DNA from 2 places in the Actinoplanes sp. NPDC049599 genome. Region 1 is predicted to be linked to the other one. Evidence: predicted binding sites of a transcription regulator. Region 1 holds the regulator's gene; the other holds the start of a gene.
The links. Region 1 encodes HrcA, which represses chaperone genes, less so after heat shock. Its sites were predicted from a motif close to GGTTNGCACNCTCNNNNNGAGNGTGCNAACC; they were not measured.

Region 1 (8,212 bases):
GAGGCCGGCTTCGCACACGTCAACCTGGATCTGATCTACGGGACGCCGGGGGAGACCGCCGAGGACTTCGACGCGTCGCTGCGGGCCGTGGTGGCGGCCGGGGTGGACCACGTCAGCGCGTACTCGCTCATCGTCGAGGACGGCACCCGGATGGCCGCGCGGATGCGGCGGGGCGAGCTGCCGTACCCGGAGGACGACGTGGCGGCCGACCGCTACCTGGCCGCCGAGCAGACCCTCGGCGGTGCGGGTTTCTCCTGGTACGAGGTGTCGAACTGGGCGACGACGCCGGACGCCCGCTGCCGGCACAACCTGCTGTATTGGACCGGCGGCGACTGGTGGGGCCTCGGGCCGGGCGCGCACAGCCACGTCGGCGGGGTGCGCTGGTGGAACGTCAAGCACCCCACCGCGTACGCGAAAAGGGTGGCCGACGGCGTGTCCCCGGGACTGGGCCGGGAGCTGCTCACCGACACCGACCGGCACGTCGAGGACGTGATGCTGCGCGTACGCCTGCGCGACGGCCTGCCGCTGCACACGCTCGACGCGCCCGGCCTGACCGGCGCCGCCCGGGCGCTGGCCGACGGCCTGCTGGACCCGGCCGCGTACGAGGCCGGCCGGGTGGTCCTCACCCTGCGCGGCCGGTTGCTGGCCGACGCGGTGATCCGCGACCTGCTGCCGTGACGCCGGTGGCGCCGGGCCGGAGCCCGGCGCCACCGGGAGCGCTACTTGATGAGCGAGACCGTCATCGGGTAGTTGTACGGCTCGTTGTTGTTCGCCTTGACCCCGGCGATGATGCCGATGATCGTGGCGATCGCCCAGGCGGCGATGCCGACGAAGAAGCCGATGATGATGCAGGTGAGCACCCAGCCGACGATCGCGATGATCGACCAGAGGATCTGGAAGTTCAGCGCCTTGACCGCCTCGGCCCGCACCACCGGGGACTGGTTGCCCTTGGCCAGCAGCGCCACCAGCGGCGCGATCCAGCCGGAGCAGCCGCCACCGAGGAACGCGCCGGCCGCGCCACCGAAGTGGGCCACCAGGATCCAGGTCTTGTCGTCGTTGCCGGGGGCGTAGCCGCCGGGCGGGTAACCGCCGGGCTGCTGGCCGTAGGCGCCGGGAGGACCGTAGGGGGTGCCACCGGGCGGCGGGCCGTAACCGCCGGCGCCCGAGGACGGCGGCGGGCCGTAGCCGCCGGGCGCACCCGAGGTCGGCGGCGGGCCGTAGCCACCGGGCGGAGCCGAGGTGGGCGGCGGCGAGCCGTAGGCGGGGGGAGGGCTGCCGTAGGTCGGCGGCTGCGGGGAGCCGTAGGCCGGCGGCGGCGGGGCGGATCCGGAGGTCGGATCGTTACCCGAATATGGGTTGAGCGGCGCGGTGGGGTCCGAGGGGTTCCCCTCACCGGGCGGACGCGGCGGTTCAGTCATGCGCACACGGTAGGACCGCGCGTCGAACGTGGCGAGGGCAACACCCGGGTGAGGTCGGAGAATAGACACTCGGCTAAGTGCCGGAGGCCCTGTCGGCTGATCATCGCGCGGCGGGCGCGGGCGACGTAGACTGGCACTCGACTTTGCGGAGTGCCAGGAAGTATGCGGAGTTGCCAGGAGCCGGGAGGAGGGTCGACATGAGTCTTGACGACCGCAAGCTGGAAGTGCTCCGCGCCATCGTCGAGGACTATGTGGCGACCCAGGAGCCGGTGGGCAGCAAGGCCCTGGTCGAGCGGCACCAGCTCGGGGTCTCCCCGGCCACCGTGCGCAACGACATGGCGGTGCTGGAGGAGGAAGGCTACATCCGCCAGCCGCACACCAGCGCCGGCCGGGTGCCCACCGACGCCGGCTACCGGCTCTTCGTCGACCGGCTCTCCCGGGTCAAGGCGCTGAGCCCGGCCGAGCGCCGCGCCATCGAGCGCTTCCTGGCCGGCGCGGTCGACCTGGACGACGTGGTGCACCGCACGGTGCGGCTGCTCGCCCAGCTCACCCGCCAGGTGGCCGTCGTGCAGTATCCCAGCCTCGCCCGCTCCTCGGTGCGCCATCTCGAGCTGGTGCCGATCTCCACCACCCGCCTGATGCTGGTGATGATCGCCGACACCGGCCGGGTCGAGCAGCGCCTGGTGGAGCTGCCCGGGCCGACCGCGACCGACGACGTGCTCGACATGCGCCGCAAGATCAACACCAAGCTCACCGGCGAGAAGCTGGCCGACACCCCGCCGCTGGTGCAGACCCTGGTCGACGAGTGCGCCCCGGAGAAACGCATCACGATGGCGTGCATCGCCTCGGTGCTGCTCGAGACACTGGTCGAGCGCAGTGAGGAACGCCTCGCCCTGGCGGGCACGGCAAACCTCACCCGCGGCGGCGTGCTGGACTTCCAGGGTTCGCTGCGCCCGGTCCTGGAAGCGCTGGAGGAGGAGGTCATCCTGCTCAAGCTCATCGGCGAGGTGGAGCCGAGCACCACCCGGGTCCGGATCGGCGACGAGAACGAAATCGACAACCTGCGGGCGGCGTCCGTGGTCAGTTCGGGTTACGGACCAGGCACGACGATCGTTGGTGGGCTCGGCGTGCTCGGGCCGACCCGGATGGATTACCCCGGCACCATCGCGACGGTGCGTGCCGTGGCACGCTACGTTGGCGATTTGCTGGCACAAAACTGACGGAACCGCTCAGCGCTGGGCAGACATGAGGACTCGAAACCCTGTGGCCAAGGACTATTACGGAATTCTCGGCATCAGCCGGGAAGCCACCGACGACGAGATCAAGCGCGCTTACCGCAAGCTGGCCCGTCAATACCACCCGGACGTCAACCCCGACCCCGAGGCGCACGAGAAGTTCAAGGACATCAACGCCGCGTACGAGGTGCTCTCGGACGACCAGAAGCGGCAGATCGTCGACCTCGGCGGCGACCCGCTGGCCCCGGGCGGCGGCGGTGGCCCGGGCGGTCCGGGCGGCCCCGGCGGCGCCGGCCCGTTCGTCGGTTTCCAGGACATCATGGACGCGTTCTTCGGCACGGCGGCGGGCGGCGGCTCCCGCGGCCCGCGCCCCCGCACCCGTCCCGGCGCCGACGCGATCCTGCGCCTCGAACTCGACCTGGTGGAAACGGCGTTCGGCGTGGAAGCCCCGATCACGGTCGACACGGCGGTGCTCTGCACCCAGTGCTCCGGCGCGGGCACGGCGCCCGGCACCCACCTGGCCACCTGCGAAACCTGCGGCGGCCGCGGCGAGGTCCAGTCGGTCCAGCGCACCTTCCTCGGCCAGGTCGTCTCGTCCCGCCCGTGCCAGGTCTGCCAGGGCCACGGCACGGTCATCCCGCAACCCTGCCCGACCTGCGCCGGCGACGGCCGGATCCGCACCCGCCGCTCGCTGACCGTGAAGATCCCGGCCGGCGTCGAGGACGGCATGCGCATCCGCCTGGCCCAGCAGGGCGAAGTGGGCCCGGGCGGCGGCACAGCCGGCGACCTCTACGTGGAAATCCACGAACGCCCCCACGACGTCTACTCCCGCAAGGGCGACGACCTGCACTGCCGGGTCACCCTGCCGATGACGGCGGCAGCGCTGGGCACCAGGCTGACCATCAAGACGCTGGACAGCGAGGAGAACATCGAGGTCAAACCGGGCACCCAGCCGGCCTCGACGCTGCGCATCCGCGGCAAGGGCGTGCCCCACCTGCGCGGCCAGGGCCGCGGCGAGCTCTTCGTCCACCTGGACGTGAAGACGCCGACCAAGCTGACGCCGGATCAGGAACGGATGCTGCGCGACTTCGCCAAGACACGGGGCGAGGACATCGCGGAGCTGAGCAAGCAGGGCGGGTTCTTCTCGCGGATGCGGGATGCGTTCAACGGGCATTAAAACCTGGATGTCGTGCCTGGTTGCATGGTGCTGACCGTCGCTCCCGCCGATTGCCGGCTGGTTGCATGTTCTATCTGCTGCCTGGTGGTTGCATGGTGGGCTTGGGGGCATCTCTGTCAGGCTTGGTCCCTGCGTGGGTCATCCCCGCCCCCAAGCCCGTTGTGGGCCGGCTTGGTGCTGCTGGCCGAGGCCGGATTCGGGGATCGGGCATGCGGGATCGTCGCTGCGGCTGCATCGCGGGCTGCGCACCACCGCAGCCGTCGTGCCACGGTTGACGTCGTGCCCACGGTTGACGTCGCGCCACGGCTGACCTTGGGGCACGGCTGACCTTGGGGCACGGCTGACCTTGGGGCACGGCCGGCGTCTTGGTGCGGTTGGCGTTGGTCATGGTTGGCCTTGGGTCATGCGCGGTGTCGTGTCATGGCCGATCCTGGGTCTCGCCTGGCGTCGCGGCTGCGTTGGGTTGTGGTCGATCCTGGGTCTCGCCTGGCGTCGGGGCTGCGTTGGGTTGTGGTCGATCTTGGATCGCGCCCGCGGCGCGGCACGGCGGGCGGCGTTGCGTCGTGGCTGAGCTGGGGCTCGGCCGGCGTTACGTTCAGTTTTCTATTGATTTGAGTTGATATGCTCCCTTGCTGAGGTTTGTTCCGTCCCGCTCAGGCTCCCGATTGGGCCCGTCTCGCCTGGACTCGTCTCGCTCGGGTGCCGCCTCCTGGCAGTTGCACCGGGGTGGGTGCCGCTCCGTTGAGGTCTTGGGGTGGCTGAGCTCGTTCTCTCTGGATTTCGGGGTGGCATGGCGTGGACGAATGGTCGCCGGGTTGTTCTCAGTGCTGTGCTCCAGTAGATCTTGGATAGCTAACTCGATTTAGAGTCTTTTGCGTGGTTGGTGTATCGGGCGATGGCAATAGCTCGCCGGAGTGACGTGGGCCGCGCGCCGACCGCTACCGACGCGCAAGATTTAGATCTTGTTGATGTGGTGTGAGCTCCGAACCTTAAGTCCACAAGATCGACAATTCGCTGCCTGCTTCGTGACTTTTACGCCCTTTGTTCCCTTAGGGGTTCTGCGGTGTGAGAATCCTGCTCAATATGTGGGCCGGTGCTGCGGGTTCGGCGGTGGGCAGGCCTACGGCAATGCTTGGCGCGGCCGTTTCGGCGCGGCAGAAGCGTGTCGCCCGTCCGGGGATGGCGATCGATCATCACAATAGCCATGCAAAAGACTCTTTAGCGGAGCCGTGGCGCTCCAAGATCTGCCAATGCCGGGTGTGATGCGGGGTGGGCTTTCTGCCGCTGTCGGAGGGCGCGCGTTGGGCATCGGCATGCAGGATCGCCGCGGTTGCCGCGCGCAGGCTGCGCACAACGGCGGGCTCCGCGCCGCGGTCGGGCCGCAGGACAGCCAGCCTGCATCGCGGTGGGCCTTGTGTGGTGGTCGGCCTTGGGGCGCGGCGGCCTTGGGGTGCGGCGGCGGGTGGCCTTGCGGTGCGGTGGCCTTGCGGTGCGGCGGTGCGGCGGTGCGGCGGTGCGGCGGTGCGGCGGTGCGGCGGTGCGGCGGTGCGGCGGTGCGGAGGTCCGGAGGTCCGGCGGTCCGGCGGTCTTGGGGGAGTGCTTCTTTTCGGTGGGGTGCTGCTGGTTGGGGTGGGGGGCGTGTTGTGGTGGGGACAGGTGATCTCTTGGTTCGGTAGCGTGGGTGGGTGTCTGCGCCTCTTTTCCTTGTTGACGAGTTGCCCGGTGGTAAGCGGTTCACGCTTGCTGGTGCCGAGGGGCACCATGCCGCCACTGTGCAGCGCCTCAAGGTCGGGGAGGATCTTTTGCTTTCCGATGGGCGGGGTGGCACCGCCGTCGCCGAGGTGACCGCCGTGGGGCGGGGCAGTGTTGATGTTGATGTGCTCGGGCGGGAGTTCGCTGCCGCGCCCGATCCTCGGCTTGTGGTGGTGCAGGGCATTGCCAAGGGTGACCGGGGTGAGCTTGCCGTGCAGGCGATGACCGAGATCGGTGTGGACGAGATCGTGCCGTGGGCCGCTTCCCGTTCCGTTGCGCAGTGGCGGGGGGATCGGGGGGTCAAGGCGCGGGAGAAGTGGGTGAGCACCGCCCGGGAGGCCGCCAAGCAGGCCCGGCGGTCCTGGCTTCCCGTTGTCGGCGGCAGTCCCGATGTTTCCACCAAGAAGGTTGCCGGGCTGCTGTCCGGGGCCGCGGCGGCGTTTGTGCTGCATGAGGAGGCCACTGATCGGCTCAGCCGGGCGAAGTTGCCCGACGGGGGTGACATCGTGCTGGTGGTCGGGCCCGAGGGTGGGATCAGCGATCAGGAGCTCGGGTCGTTCGTGGCGGCCGGGGCGCAGCCGATGCGGCTCGGGGATTCGGTGTTGCGGACCTCCACCGCCGGCATGGCGGCGCTTGCCCTGCTGTCGGTGCGGCTGGAGCGATGGTGACGGGTTAGGAAGGTTAGCCTAAGCTTCGGGCATGGTTCTGACGCGGACGCCTGCGCCGGTACGGCCCGTGGCGCCCGCCGCCGGGGTTGCCGCGAGTCAGGCCCGGCGGGGCGTCGGCCTGCTGATCTGCCTCGGTGCGCTGGTGCTGGTGTGCCTGCTCAGCATCGCGCTCGGCACCCGGACCATCGCCCCGGGTGTGGTCTGGGACGCGTTCTTCCACTACGCCGACACCGACGAGCAGTCGATCGTGCGGGACCTGCGGGTGCCGCGTACGGTGCTCGGGTTGCTCGCCGGGGTCGCGTTCGGACTGTCCGGTGCGGTCATCCAGGCGGTCACCCGCAACCCGCTCGCCGACTCCCAGATCCTCGGCATCAACGCCGGCGCCGGGCTGTTCGTGGTCTTCGCGGTCGGGGTGCTCGGGCTCACCAGCCTCGGGCAGTACCTGTGGTTCGGGTTCGCCGGCGTCGCGTTCGCGCTCACCCTGGTCTATCTGCTCGGGTCCGCCGGGCGGGGTGGCGCCACGCCGATCCGGCTGACGCTCGCCGGGGTCGCGCTCGGTGCGGTCATGGACGGCATCTCCGGTGGCATCCGGCTGGTCCGGCCGCGGGCCTTCGACTACCTGCGGTTCTGGGACATCGGGTCGCTGGCCGGGCGGCCGCTGGAGGTGGCGACCACGATCCTGCCGTTTGTGCTGGCGGGCACGCTGCTGGCGCTGGTCGTGGCGCGGTCACTGAACGCCGTTGCGCTCGGTGACGATCTTGCCCGTACCCTCGGCGCCCGGATCGGGCGGACCCGGGTGCTGGCCACCGTCTCGGTCATGCTGCTGGCCGGCGCGGCCACCGCCGCGGTCGGGCCGATCGGGTTCGTCGGGCTGATGGTGCCGCACGTGGTGCGCTGGATCGTCGGGCCGGACCAGCGCTGGATCTTCGGCTACACCGTGGTGTGCGGTCCGGTCCTGCTGCTGCTGGCCGACATCGTCGGGCGGCTCGTGGTGCGGCCGGGCGAGCTGCGGGTCGGCGTGGTCACCGCGTTCCTCGGGGCGCCGGTGCTCATCTGGTGGGTCCGCCGGGCCCGGGTGAGCGGCCTGTGAGCGTCGACTTCGGCCGCAAGGTCGTGGTGGTCCGTCCGCATCGGAGCGTGTCCGGGCGGCTGGCGGTGCGGCCCGCGCTGGTCTGCGGCGTGCTGGTGCTGGCCGCGCTCGCCGCCGGGGTGCTGGCCCTGGGTACGGGCGAGTTCACCCTCACGCCCGCCGAGGTGCTGCGGGCGCTGGCCGGGGAGGGCACCCGGGCCGCCCGGCTGGTGGTCGTCGAGTGGCGGCTGCCGCGGGTGCTGCTCGCGCTGATCATCGGGGTCGCGCTGGGGCTGGCCGGCGCGGTCTTCCAGGCGCTGACCCGCAACCCGCTGGGCAGCCCGGACGTGATCGGGTTCAGCACCGGCGCGTACACCGGGGTGCTGCTGGTGACGGTGCTCGCCGGCAACGGCTACTACCTGGTCGCGGCCGGGGCGCTGGCCGGCGGGCTGGCCACCGCGCTCGCCGTCTACCTGCTCGCCGTCAAGCGCGGCGTGCAGGGCTTCCGGCTGATCATCGTGGGCATCGCGGTCAGCGCCATGCTCGCCTCGGTCAACCAGTGGTTCATCATCAAGGTGGACCTGCAGGCGGCGTTCGCCGCCATGCTCTGGGGGCAGGGCAGCCTCAACGGGCTCGGCTGGGCCCAGGTCACCCCGGTGGCGGTCACGGTGGCGGTCCTCTGCCTGCTTCTCCTTGGGTACGGCCCCCGCCTGGCGATGCTCGAGCTGGGTGAGGACGCGGCGGCGGCTCTCGGCGTACGGGTGGAAGCGACCCGGCTCGCGTACCTGATCATCGGGGTGGCCCTGACCGCGGTCGCGACAGCGGCCGCCGGGCCGATCTCCTTCGTCGCGCTGGCCGCACCGCAGCTCGCCCAGCGGCTCACCCGCACCCCC
Region 2 (8,212 bases), on a different contig from region 1:
ATTGTGCCGTTTCGTTGTCGGTTCCGGTCAGGCGACCAGGCCGGCGCGGAAGCCGGCGGCTACCGCGTGCGCTCGGTCGCGGGCGCCCAGTTTGCGGAAGAGGCGGCGGGCGTGGGTCTTGACCGTGTCTTCCGAGACGAAGAGTTCGCGGCCGATCTCCGCGTTGCTCTTGCCGTCGGCCATGCCTCGCAGGACCTGCAGTTCGCGCTCGGTGAGCGTGAGCCGCCGGCCCGTGGCGCCGTCGGTTCGGCCGGTGTCGTTGCCCGGCCAGACCATCGGGCGCCCGGTCGCCGGGTCGATGTCCGACCCGTCGCCGCGCTGGGCCGGGACCATCGGTGAGTTCGGCAGCATCGCCGGCATGCCGGCCGCGTTCGGCGTGCCGGCCATGGCCAGCCCGTCGCGGTGCAGGCCGCGGGCCGTTGCCGAGTTGTTGTTGCGCCCGGCGCCACCGACCGTTGCCGGTTGGGCGTTCGCGCCGTTGATCGGCATGCCCTGCGGCCGCACCGGCAGCAGCAGGAGCAGCAACGCCTTGGCGACGACACTGACCAGATCATGCTCGACGCCGCGGATGACTCCACGGGCGCCGGCGGCGACGGCGGCAGCGGCGACCCGGGGGTCTTCGGCGCCGAAGAGGACGACCTGTGCCTGTGGGGCACGGGCGAGGACGCGGCGGGTGAAACCGACGCTGTCGGGACGGGTCACGGCGGTGTCAGCCAGGACAACCTCGGCCGGCCTTTCAGCCAGTCGGATCATGGCCTCGGTCTCGCTGACCGCCGTCCGCACGACCCCGGTCATGCCGAGCCGGGCCGCGGTAGAGGCGACGGTCTGGGCCGCAAGTGGGGTTCGGACGCACACGAGGACGGTACGCACAGTGATCCTCCTTCTCTCTCAGAGGAGATCACGCAACGGCCGCAGCATTACGCGCTTTAGATGGAAAAAATAGGAAACATCGGCACAGCTTGTGGCACCGATGGGATACGGCTGACGAAGACATCGACGAGTCGTGTGTGATCGGGCTTGCCCCTGGGTACACCGGCGGCAGGCCTGAGCCAGGCCCCTCATGACAACACTCCGCGGTGCCGCGCGGGAGGAGGGTGTTGATGTCGAACGTACGTAGACTGCCCGGGCCCATCGCCGACCTGTGGGACTGGCAGCGACTCGGCCTGTGCAGAGGGCGTGACAGCGCCCAGTTCTTCCACCCGGACGGTGAGCGTGGCTCGTCCCGCAATCGTCGTGAGGCGAAGGCCAAGACGATGTGCGGAGCCTGCCCGGTCCGGGCGGAATGCGCTGCTCACGCGCTGGCGGTCCGTGAGCCGTACGGCGTCTGGGGAGGTTTCAGCGAAGCGGAGCGGCTGCGGCTGCTCGCAGTCGGCTGGGAGGACCTTGCCGATCGGACTCACGGGCGCGTCGACCTGGCCCGGCTCGAAGCCCGCCTCGGCCGGCCCCACAAGTCGACGGTGCCTGCACAACGGCAAGCACCGGCGGCCTGACGCCGGACGAAGCGCGGCATCACCACACATGTGCCGAAGCGGTTCCCTGCGGGGAGCCGCTTCGGTGTGTTCAGCGGCGGTTGAGCCGCGTTGGTGGACATGCAAGCCACCGTATGAGCGAACTTGCCGCTGTCGTCGGACGGGAAGTGCGGCTTTCGCGTGACGTGATTCAGTCCACCGTGACCTGCACGGAATGCCATCCCGTGGCACCGTCCGGCGCCGGCGGGGCGGGCGTGCTGGTCTGGGTCTGACCATCCTTGTCGGTGGCGCGCACCCGCAGGGTGTGCTCCCCCGCGGTCGCCGGCCACGAATACGACCATTGCACCCACGTGTCGAGGGAGACGACCGGCGCGAGCGTCGCCGGCGCCCACGGGCCATTGTCGACCTGAACCTCGACCTTGGTGATGCCCCGGTGCTGCGCCCAGGCCACCCCGGCCACCGTGACCTGGCCCGCCTTGCGCTTGGCGCCGTCGCGCGGGGTGTCGATGCGGGACTCGGTCTTGATCGGCCCGAGCGCGGACCACCCCCGCGGCACCCAGTACGCGTCGTAGTCGGAGAACCGGGTCAGTTCGATCTCGGTGATCCACTTGCAGGCGGAGACGTAGCCGTAAAGACCGGGAACGACCATGCGCACCGGGAAGCCGTGCAGCACCGGCAGCGGCTCGCCGTTCATCCCGATCGCGAGCAGCGCGTCCCGCCCGTCGCGCAGCACCGCGGTGGGGGTGCCGCAGGTCCAGCCGTCGGTCGAGCGCTGCACCACCTGGTCGGCGTCGGGCAGCGGCTGCGCCTCGTCGAGCAGGTCCTTGATCGGCGTGCCCAGCCAGAGCGCGTTGCCGATCAGGTCACCGCCGACCTCGTTGGAGACGCAGGCCAGGGTGACGTATCGCTGCACCATCGGCCGCTGCAGCAGTTGCTCCCAGGTGATGGTGATCGGGTTGCGCACCATTCCGTGGATCCGCAGCTCCCAGCTCGCCGGGTCGACCTGCGGCGGATACAGCGCGGTGTCGATCCGGTAGAAGTCGGCGTTCGAGGTGACGTAGGGAACCGCGCCGTCGACCTGGGCGCCGGCGGGAACGGGAACGGCCGGCGCGGCGGGCGGCAACACCACGGCGTTGCGGGCAGCGGTCACGGCCCGGCGGGAGGTCAGCAGCCGCCCGCCGAAACCGCCGACGGCCGCGACCCCGGCCGCGGCGCCGAGCCCGACAAGAAACCGCCGGCGCCCGCCCTCCCGGTAAGCGCTCGGAGAGACCGCCGGCCGGGCATCGGCCGGAACCGTCACGACGCCGCCGGCAGAACCATCACCGGCCCCGGAACCCGCCCCTGATCCGGATCCAACCCCGGCGGCAGAAGCAGCACCAACCCCTTCCGCAGACAAGGACCCGATCCGATCCACAGACGCAGAGGGAGACGCAGACGCAGACCCGGACGCCTCGGCGCCCGCGGGCGCGACCCCGCCCGCAAGAGCGGGCCCTACCCCGCCCACAGAAGCGGGCCCTACCCCGCCCACAGAAGCGGGCCGTACCCCGCCCACGGGCGCAGGCTCCGCCTCGACCGCCGCGCGCAGGAGATGACGGAGCGCGAAGAACGCCGCGACCGCACCGACCACCGTCGGCAACGCCGCCGCGACACCCGCGTCGTTCCGCGTCACCGCCGCCGTCACGCCGATCACCGCGAACGCCGCGATGCCCACTGGCGCCGCCGCCCGGCTGCGCAGCGCGAGCACCCCCAGCAACGCCGCGTAACAGGCCAGCAGGATCGCCGTGCCAGTGATCAAAGCGGTCTTGTCGTGAGTGCCGAAGATCGCGATGCCCGCGTCCTTGACCGGCGCGGGCACGTTGTTGACCACCACGCCGCCGACCGCGAACAGCGGCGAGGAGAGCGGGCCGGTGAGGACGGCGACGATCTCGGCGACGCCGAGGGCGACCCCGGCCGCGGCGAGGCCGGCCAGCGCGGCCCGCTGGGAGAGTTTCACCTCTCCATCCTGCACCCGGGAACCGGACGCACCCCGGCGACAGGTCTTACGTTTCGATGACGTCCGGCCGCTCCGGCTCGGCGACAAAACAGACCATCGACCCGGCGGAAGAACGCATGGGCAGGGCGGAAGCGCTAGCCGACCACCGGCCGTGCCGGCTCGACGACGGTCGGGCGCAGCGGCGGCAGCGCAGCCACCAGCTCGTCGAGCAGATCCACCGAGCACCGCTCCCCCCGTGGCTCCGGCAGCTTCAGCACGCCATCAGCCGGCAGCTCCCAGATCACCCGTCCCGGGTCCAGCCGGTCCAGCGCCGCGTACCACTGCTGCAGCGGCTCCCGGAGCTGGACGTGCGCGGCGAAGTTGCGCCGCCGCCGGGTGCCGTCGCCGTCGCGGCGGCGTTGCAGGGTCTCCACCTCCGGCAGGCCCACCAGCACCGCGTCGGCGAAGCCCAGCCGTCCGGCGCGGAAGGCCTCCCGGGTCACCGTCAGCTCCCGGTCGAACTGGGCCCGCGGGGCCAGGCCGAGGGCCGCCATTCCCCAGGCGTAGTGCAGCTTCACCGGGTCGGTGTCACAGAATGCCACCCCGTCGGTGCGTTCCAGGTCGACCGCCTCGGCCCACCGCTGCATGCTGACCCGGGCCCAGTGCCGGGCCAGGGCCACCGCGTCGGTGGGTTCCCGGCCGGTCGTGGCGTACTCGGCGACGTAGCGGCCGATGTAGCGCCGGCACCACGACGTCTTTCCGGCCGCGGTCGGCCCCTCCACCACGACGATCATCCGCGCCTCTTTCCCCCGAATCCCGCATCACACACGACAAAGGGCGCGCCGCTGATCGCGACGCGCCCTTTTTACTCTGCCGAATCAGAAACCCGGGCCGTGCTGGTGTCCGTGACCGCCGTGGCTGTGGCCGTGGCCACCGCCGGCGGCCGGCTCCTGCTCGGCCGGCTTCTCCACCACGAGGCTCTCCGTGGTGAGCAGCAGCGCGGCGATCGAGACGGCGTTGGAGACCGCGTTGCGGGTCACCTTCACCGGGTCGATGATGCCGGCCGCGACCAGGTCGACGTACTCGTCGGTCTCCGCGTTGAGGCCGTGGCCCCAGCCGAGCTCGGCCGACTTGCCCACCACGACGTAACCGTCGTGGCCGGCGTTCTGGGCGATCCAGCGCAGCGGCTCGACCAGCGACTTGCGGACGATCCGTACGCCGATCGCCTCCTCGCCGACCAGGCCGAGGTCGCCGTCGAGCACCGAGGCGACCTGCGCCAGGGCGGCGCCGCCGCCGGGGACGGTGCCCTCCTCGACCGCGGCCTTGGTCGCCGCGATGGCGTCCTCGATGCGGTGCTTGCGCTCCTTCATCTCGACCTCGGTCGCGGCGCCGACCTTGATGACGGCGATGCCACCGGAGAGCTTCGCGAGCCGCTCCGAGAGCTTCTCGCGGTCCCAGTCGGAGTCCGAGGCCTCGATCTCCTTGCGGATCTGCGCGACCCGGTCGTCGATCTCGGCCTTGCGGCCGCCACCGTCGACGATGGTCGTGTTCTCCTTGTCCACCACGACGCGCCGGGCGGTGCCCAGCATGTCGAGGGTGACCTGGTCGAGCTTGTAGCCGAGCTCGGGGGCGATGAGCTCGCCACCGGTCGCGATCGCCAGGTCCTGCAGCATCGCCTTGCGGCGGTCCCCGAAGCCGGGGGCCTTCACGGCGGCGACCTTGAAGGTCTTGCGCAGGGCGTTCACCACGAGGGTGCTCAGCGCCTGGCCGTCGACGTCCTCGGCCACGATGAGCAGCGGCTTGCCACCCTGCAGGACCTTCTCCAGCAGCGGCAGCATCTCCTCGACGCTGGAGATCTTCTGCGTCGTGATCAGGATGTGCGCGTCCTCCAGGACGGCTTCCTGCGACTCGGCGTCGGTCACGAAGTTCGGGGAGATGAAGCCCTTGTCGAACTGCAGACCCTCGGTCACGTCGAGCTCGGTGCTGAGCGCGGAGCCCTCCTCGACGGTGATGACCCCGTCGCGGCCGACCCGGTCCATCGCCTCGGCGATGAGCTCGCCGATGGTGGCGTCCTGGGCGGAGATGGTGGCGACGTTGGCGATCGCCTTGTGGTCGCCGACCTCGACGGCCTTCTCCAGCAGGGCCTTGGACACGGCCTCGGCGGCCAGGTCCATGCCGCGCTTGAGCGCGATCGGGTTGGCGCCCGCGGTCACGTTGCGCAGGCCTTCCTTGACCAGCGCCTGGGCGAGCACGGTGGCCGTGGTGGTCCCGTCGCCGGCGACGTCGTTGGTCTTGGTCGCCACCTCCTTGACCAGCTGCGCACCGAGGTTCTCGTACGGGTCGGAGAGCTCGATCTCCTTGGCGATGGTGACACCGTCGTTGGTGATCGTCGGCGCGCCGAACTTCTTGTCGAGGACGACGTTGCGGCCGCGCGGCCCGAGGGTGACCTTGACCGTGTCGGCGAGCGTGTTGACGCCGTGCTCCAGCAGGTGCCGGGCGTCGTCAGAGAAACTGAGGATCTTCGCCATATATGGTCCCTTCAACGCACCGGCGCCCTGGACCGGAGAGCCGGGCCAGGGCGGTCAGCACTGTCGGTTAGGTCTACTTCTCGATGACCGCGAGGACGTCGCGGGCGGAGAGCACCAGGTACTCCTCGCCGGCGTACTTGACCTCGGTGCCGCCGTACTTCGAGTACAGAACGGTGTCGCCGACCTGCACGTCGATCGGAACGCGGTTGCCCTTGTCGTCGATCCGGCCGGGGCCGACGGCGAGGACGGTGCCCTCCTGCGGCTTCTCCTTGGCGGTGTCGGGAATCACGATGCCCGACGCCGTCGTGGTCTCGGCCTCGTTCGCCTGGACCACGATGCGGTCCTCGAGCGGCTTGATCGCAACCTTTGTCGCGGTAGTCACGGGCATACCCTCCTGGGTACAGGTGTTGTCGCCGGCCAGTGGACAGGCCGGGCTGATGCCTCATGCCACCGGGCGGGGCCGTCGTCGCGGGTGCCGGTCCGCCTGGTGCTTGCGCGCATCCCGGATGGGGCGCGCGCTGGCACCCTCAGGTTGAGAGTGCTAATCGGAGATTATGCCGGAACTAGCACTCCGTCAACCAGAGTGCCAGCACGTCACCTCCTAGCAGAATGACTCGCCGTGGACCTCGAACTGCTCGCTGCCCTGCGTACCGCCGAAGGGTCTGCCGCCCTGGCGGCCGCCGCCGACGTCGCCGACGGCGAGCCGCTGGCCGCGGCCACCGCCCTGCGCGCCCGCGGGATCGCCCCCGAGCTGGCCTCCGCCGCCCTCACCCAGGCCGACCTGCGCCGCCGGGCGGTGGGCAAGTTCGGCGCCGCCGCCGACACGATGATGTTCACCCGGGCGGGGCTCGAGCAGGCCACCCGGGCGGTGGTCGCCGACCGCCGGGCCGCCCGGCTGGCCGCCGCGGGCGTGCGCAGCCTGGCCGACCTGGGGTGCGGGCTGGGCTCGGACGCGCTGGCCGCGGCCCGCCGGGGCATCCGGGTGCACGCGGTCGACGCGGATCCGCTCACCGCCGCGCTGGCCGCCGCCAACGCCGAGGCCGCCGGGCTCGCCGGGCTCGTCACCGTGACCTGCGCGGACGCCACGACCGTGCCGGTGGAGCAGTTCGACGCGGTCTTCGCCGATCCGGCGCGCCGCCGGGCCGGCCGGGGCCGGGTGATGGACCCGCGCTCCTGGTCGCCGTCCTGGGACTTCATCGGTGCGCTGCCCGCCCGGGTTCCCCGCACGGTGCTGAAGCTGGCCCCGGGCATCGACCACGCGCTGCTGCCGCCGGGCGCCGAGGGCGAGTGGGTGAGCGTCGACGGCGACCTGGTCGAGGCGGCGTTCTGGTGCGGCCCGCTCGCGGAATTTCCGCGCCGGGCGATCCTCTTGCCCGCCGGCCGCGAGCTGACCGGCTCCGGCGTCGAGGCCGCGCCGGTCGGCGAGGTCGGCGCCTTCCTGTACGACCCGGACCCGGCCGTGGTCCGCTCGCACCTGGTCGCCGAGTTCGCCGCGGTCATCGGTGGCCGGATCGCCGACCCGGAGATCGCGTACGTGTACACCGACGCCCCGGTCGACACCCCCTTCGGCCGGCGGCTGGAGATCACCGACGTGCTGCCGTTCTCGCTCAAGCGGCTGCGGACCCTGCTGCGCGACCGGGGCATCGGGCGCCTGGAGATCCGTAAGCGCGGTTCGGCGCTGGAGCCCGAGCAGCTGCGCCGTGATCTGCGCCTCAGCGGCAGCGCGGGGGCGTCGCTCGTGCTGACCCGGGTGGCCGGGACTCCGACGGTCCTGCTCTGCCGATAACCTCGTCGCCGTGGCGAAGAGCACCCCGGCCATCGTGCTGCTGACGGCGCAGCGGGTGGCGCACGAGCTGCACCCGTACGAGGTCTCGCCGGACGCCCCGAACTACGGCGCCCTGGTCGCCGTGGCCCTCGGGGTCGCACCGGCCCAGCTCTTCAAGACCCTGATCGCCGAGGTGGACGGCGGCCTGACCGTGGCGGTCGTACCGGTGACCGGCGATCTTGATCTCAAGGCGCTGGCCGCCGCGGCCGGCGGCAAGCGGGCCGCGCTGGCGGACCGGGCCGCCGCCGAGCGCAGCAGCGGCTACGTCCGCGGCGGCATCAGCCCGCTGGGCCAGCGCAGGCGGCTCCCCACGGTGGTCGACGACTCGGCGCTGACGCTGGACCGGATGTACGTCTCCGCCGGGCGCCGCGGCCTGCAGGTGTCGCTGGCGCCGGCCGACCTGATCAGGCTCACCGGG

Region 2: groES (co-chaperone GroES) is a predicted target of HrcA. The motif match lies at 6,486-6,516, and genes of this name have one in related genera.

The regions. Positions count from the first base shown of each region.
Region 1 is NZ_JBITLX010000017.1:130,562-138,773, reverse strand. Features, by position in the region: gene hemW (radical SAM family heme chaperone HemW) at 1-678, shown strand, start outside; gene ACIBQZ_RS27210 (DUF4870 domain-containing protein) at 720-1,418, opposite strand; gene hrcA (heat-inducible transcriptional repressor HrcA) at 1,616-2,638, shown strand; gene dnaJ (molecular chaperone DnaJ) at 2,682-3,830, shown strand; gene ACIBQZ_RS27195 (16S rRNA (uracil(1498)-N(3))-methyltransferase) at 5,516-6,250, shown strand; gene ACIBQZ_RS27190 (iron chelate uptake ABC transporter family permease subunit) at 6,282-7,340, shown strand; gene ACIBQZ_RS27185 (FecCD family ABC transporter permease) at 7,337-8,212, shown strand, end outside.
Region 2 is NZ_JBITLX010000028.1:110,665-118,876, forward strand. Features, by position in the region: gene ACIBQZ_RS34870 (response regulator transcription factor) at 28-870, opposite strand; gene ACIBQZ_RS34875 (WhiB family transcriptional regulator) at 1,101-1,490, shown strand; gene ACIBQZ_RS34880 (molybdopterin-dependent oxidoreductase) at 1,660-3,462, opposite strand; gene ACIBQZ_RS34885 (hypothetical protein) at 3,597-4,235, opposite strand; gene groL (chaperonin GroEL) at 4,320-5,969, opposite strand; gene groES (co-chaperone GroES) at 6,043-6,357, opposite strand; gene ACIBQZ_RS34900 (methyltransferase domain-containing protein) at 6,589-7,755, shown strand; gene ybaK (Cys-tRNA(Pro) deacylase) at 7,766-8,212, shown strand, end outside.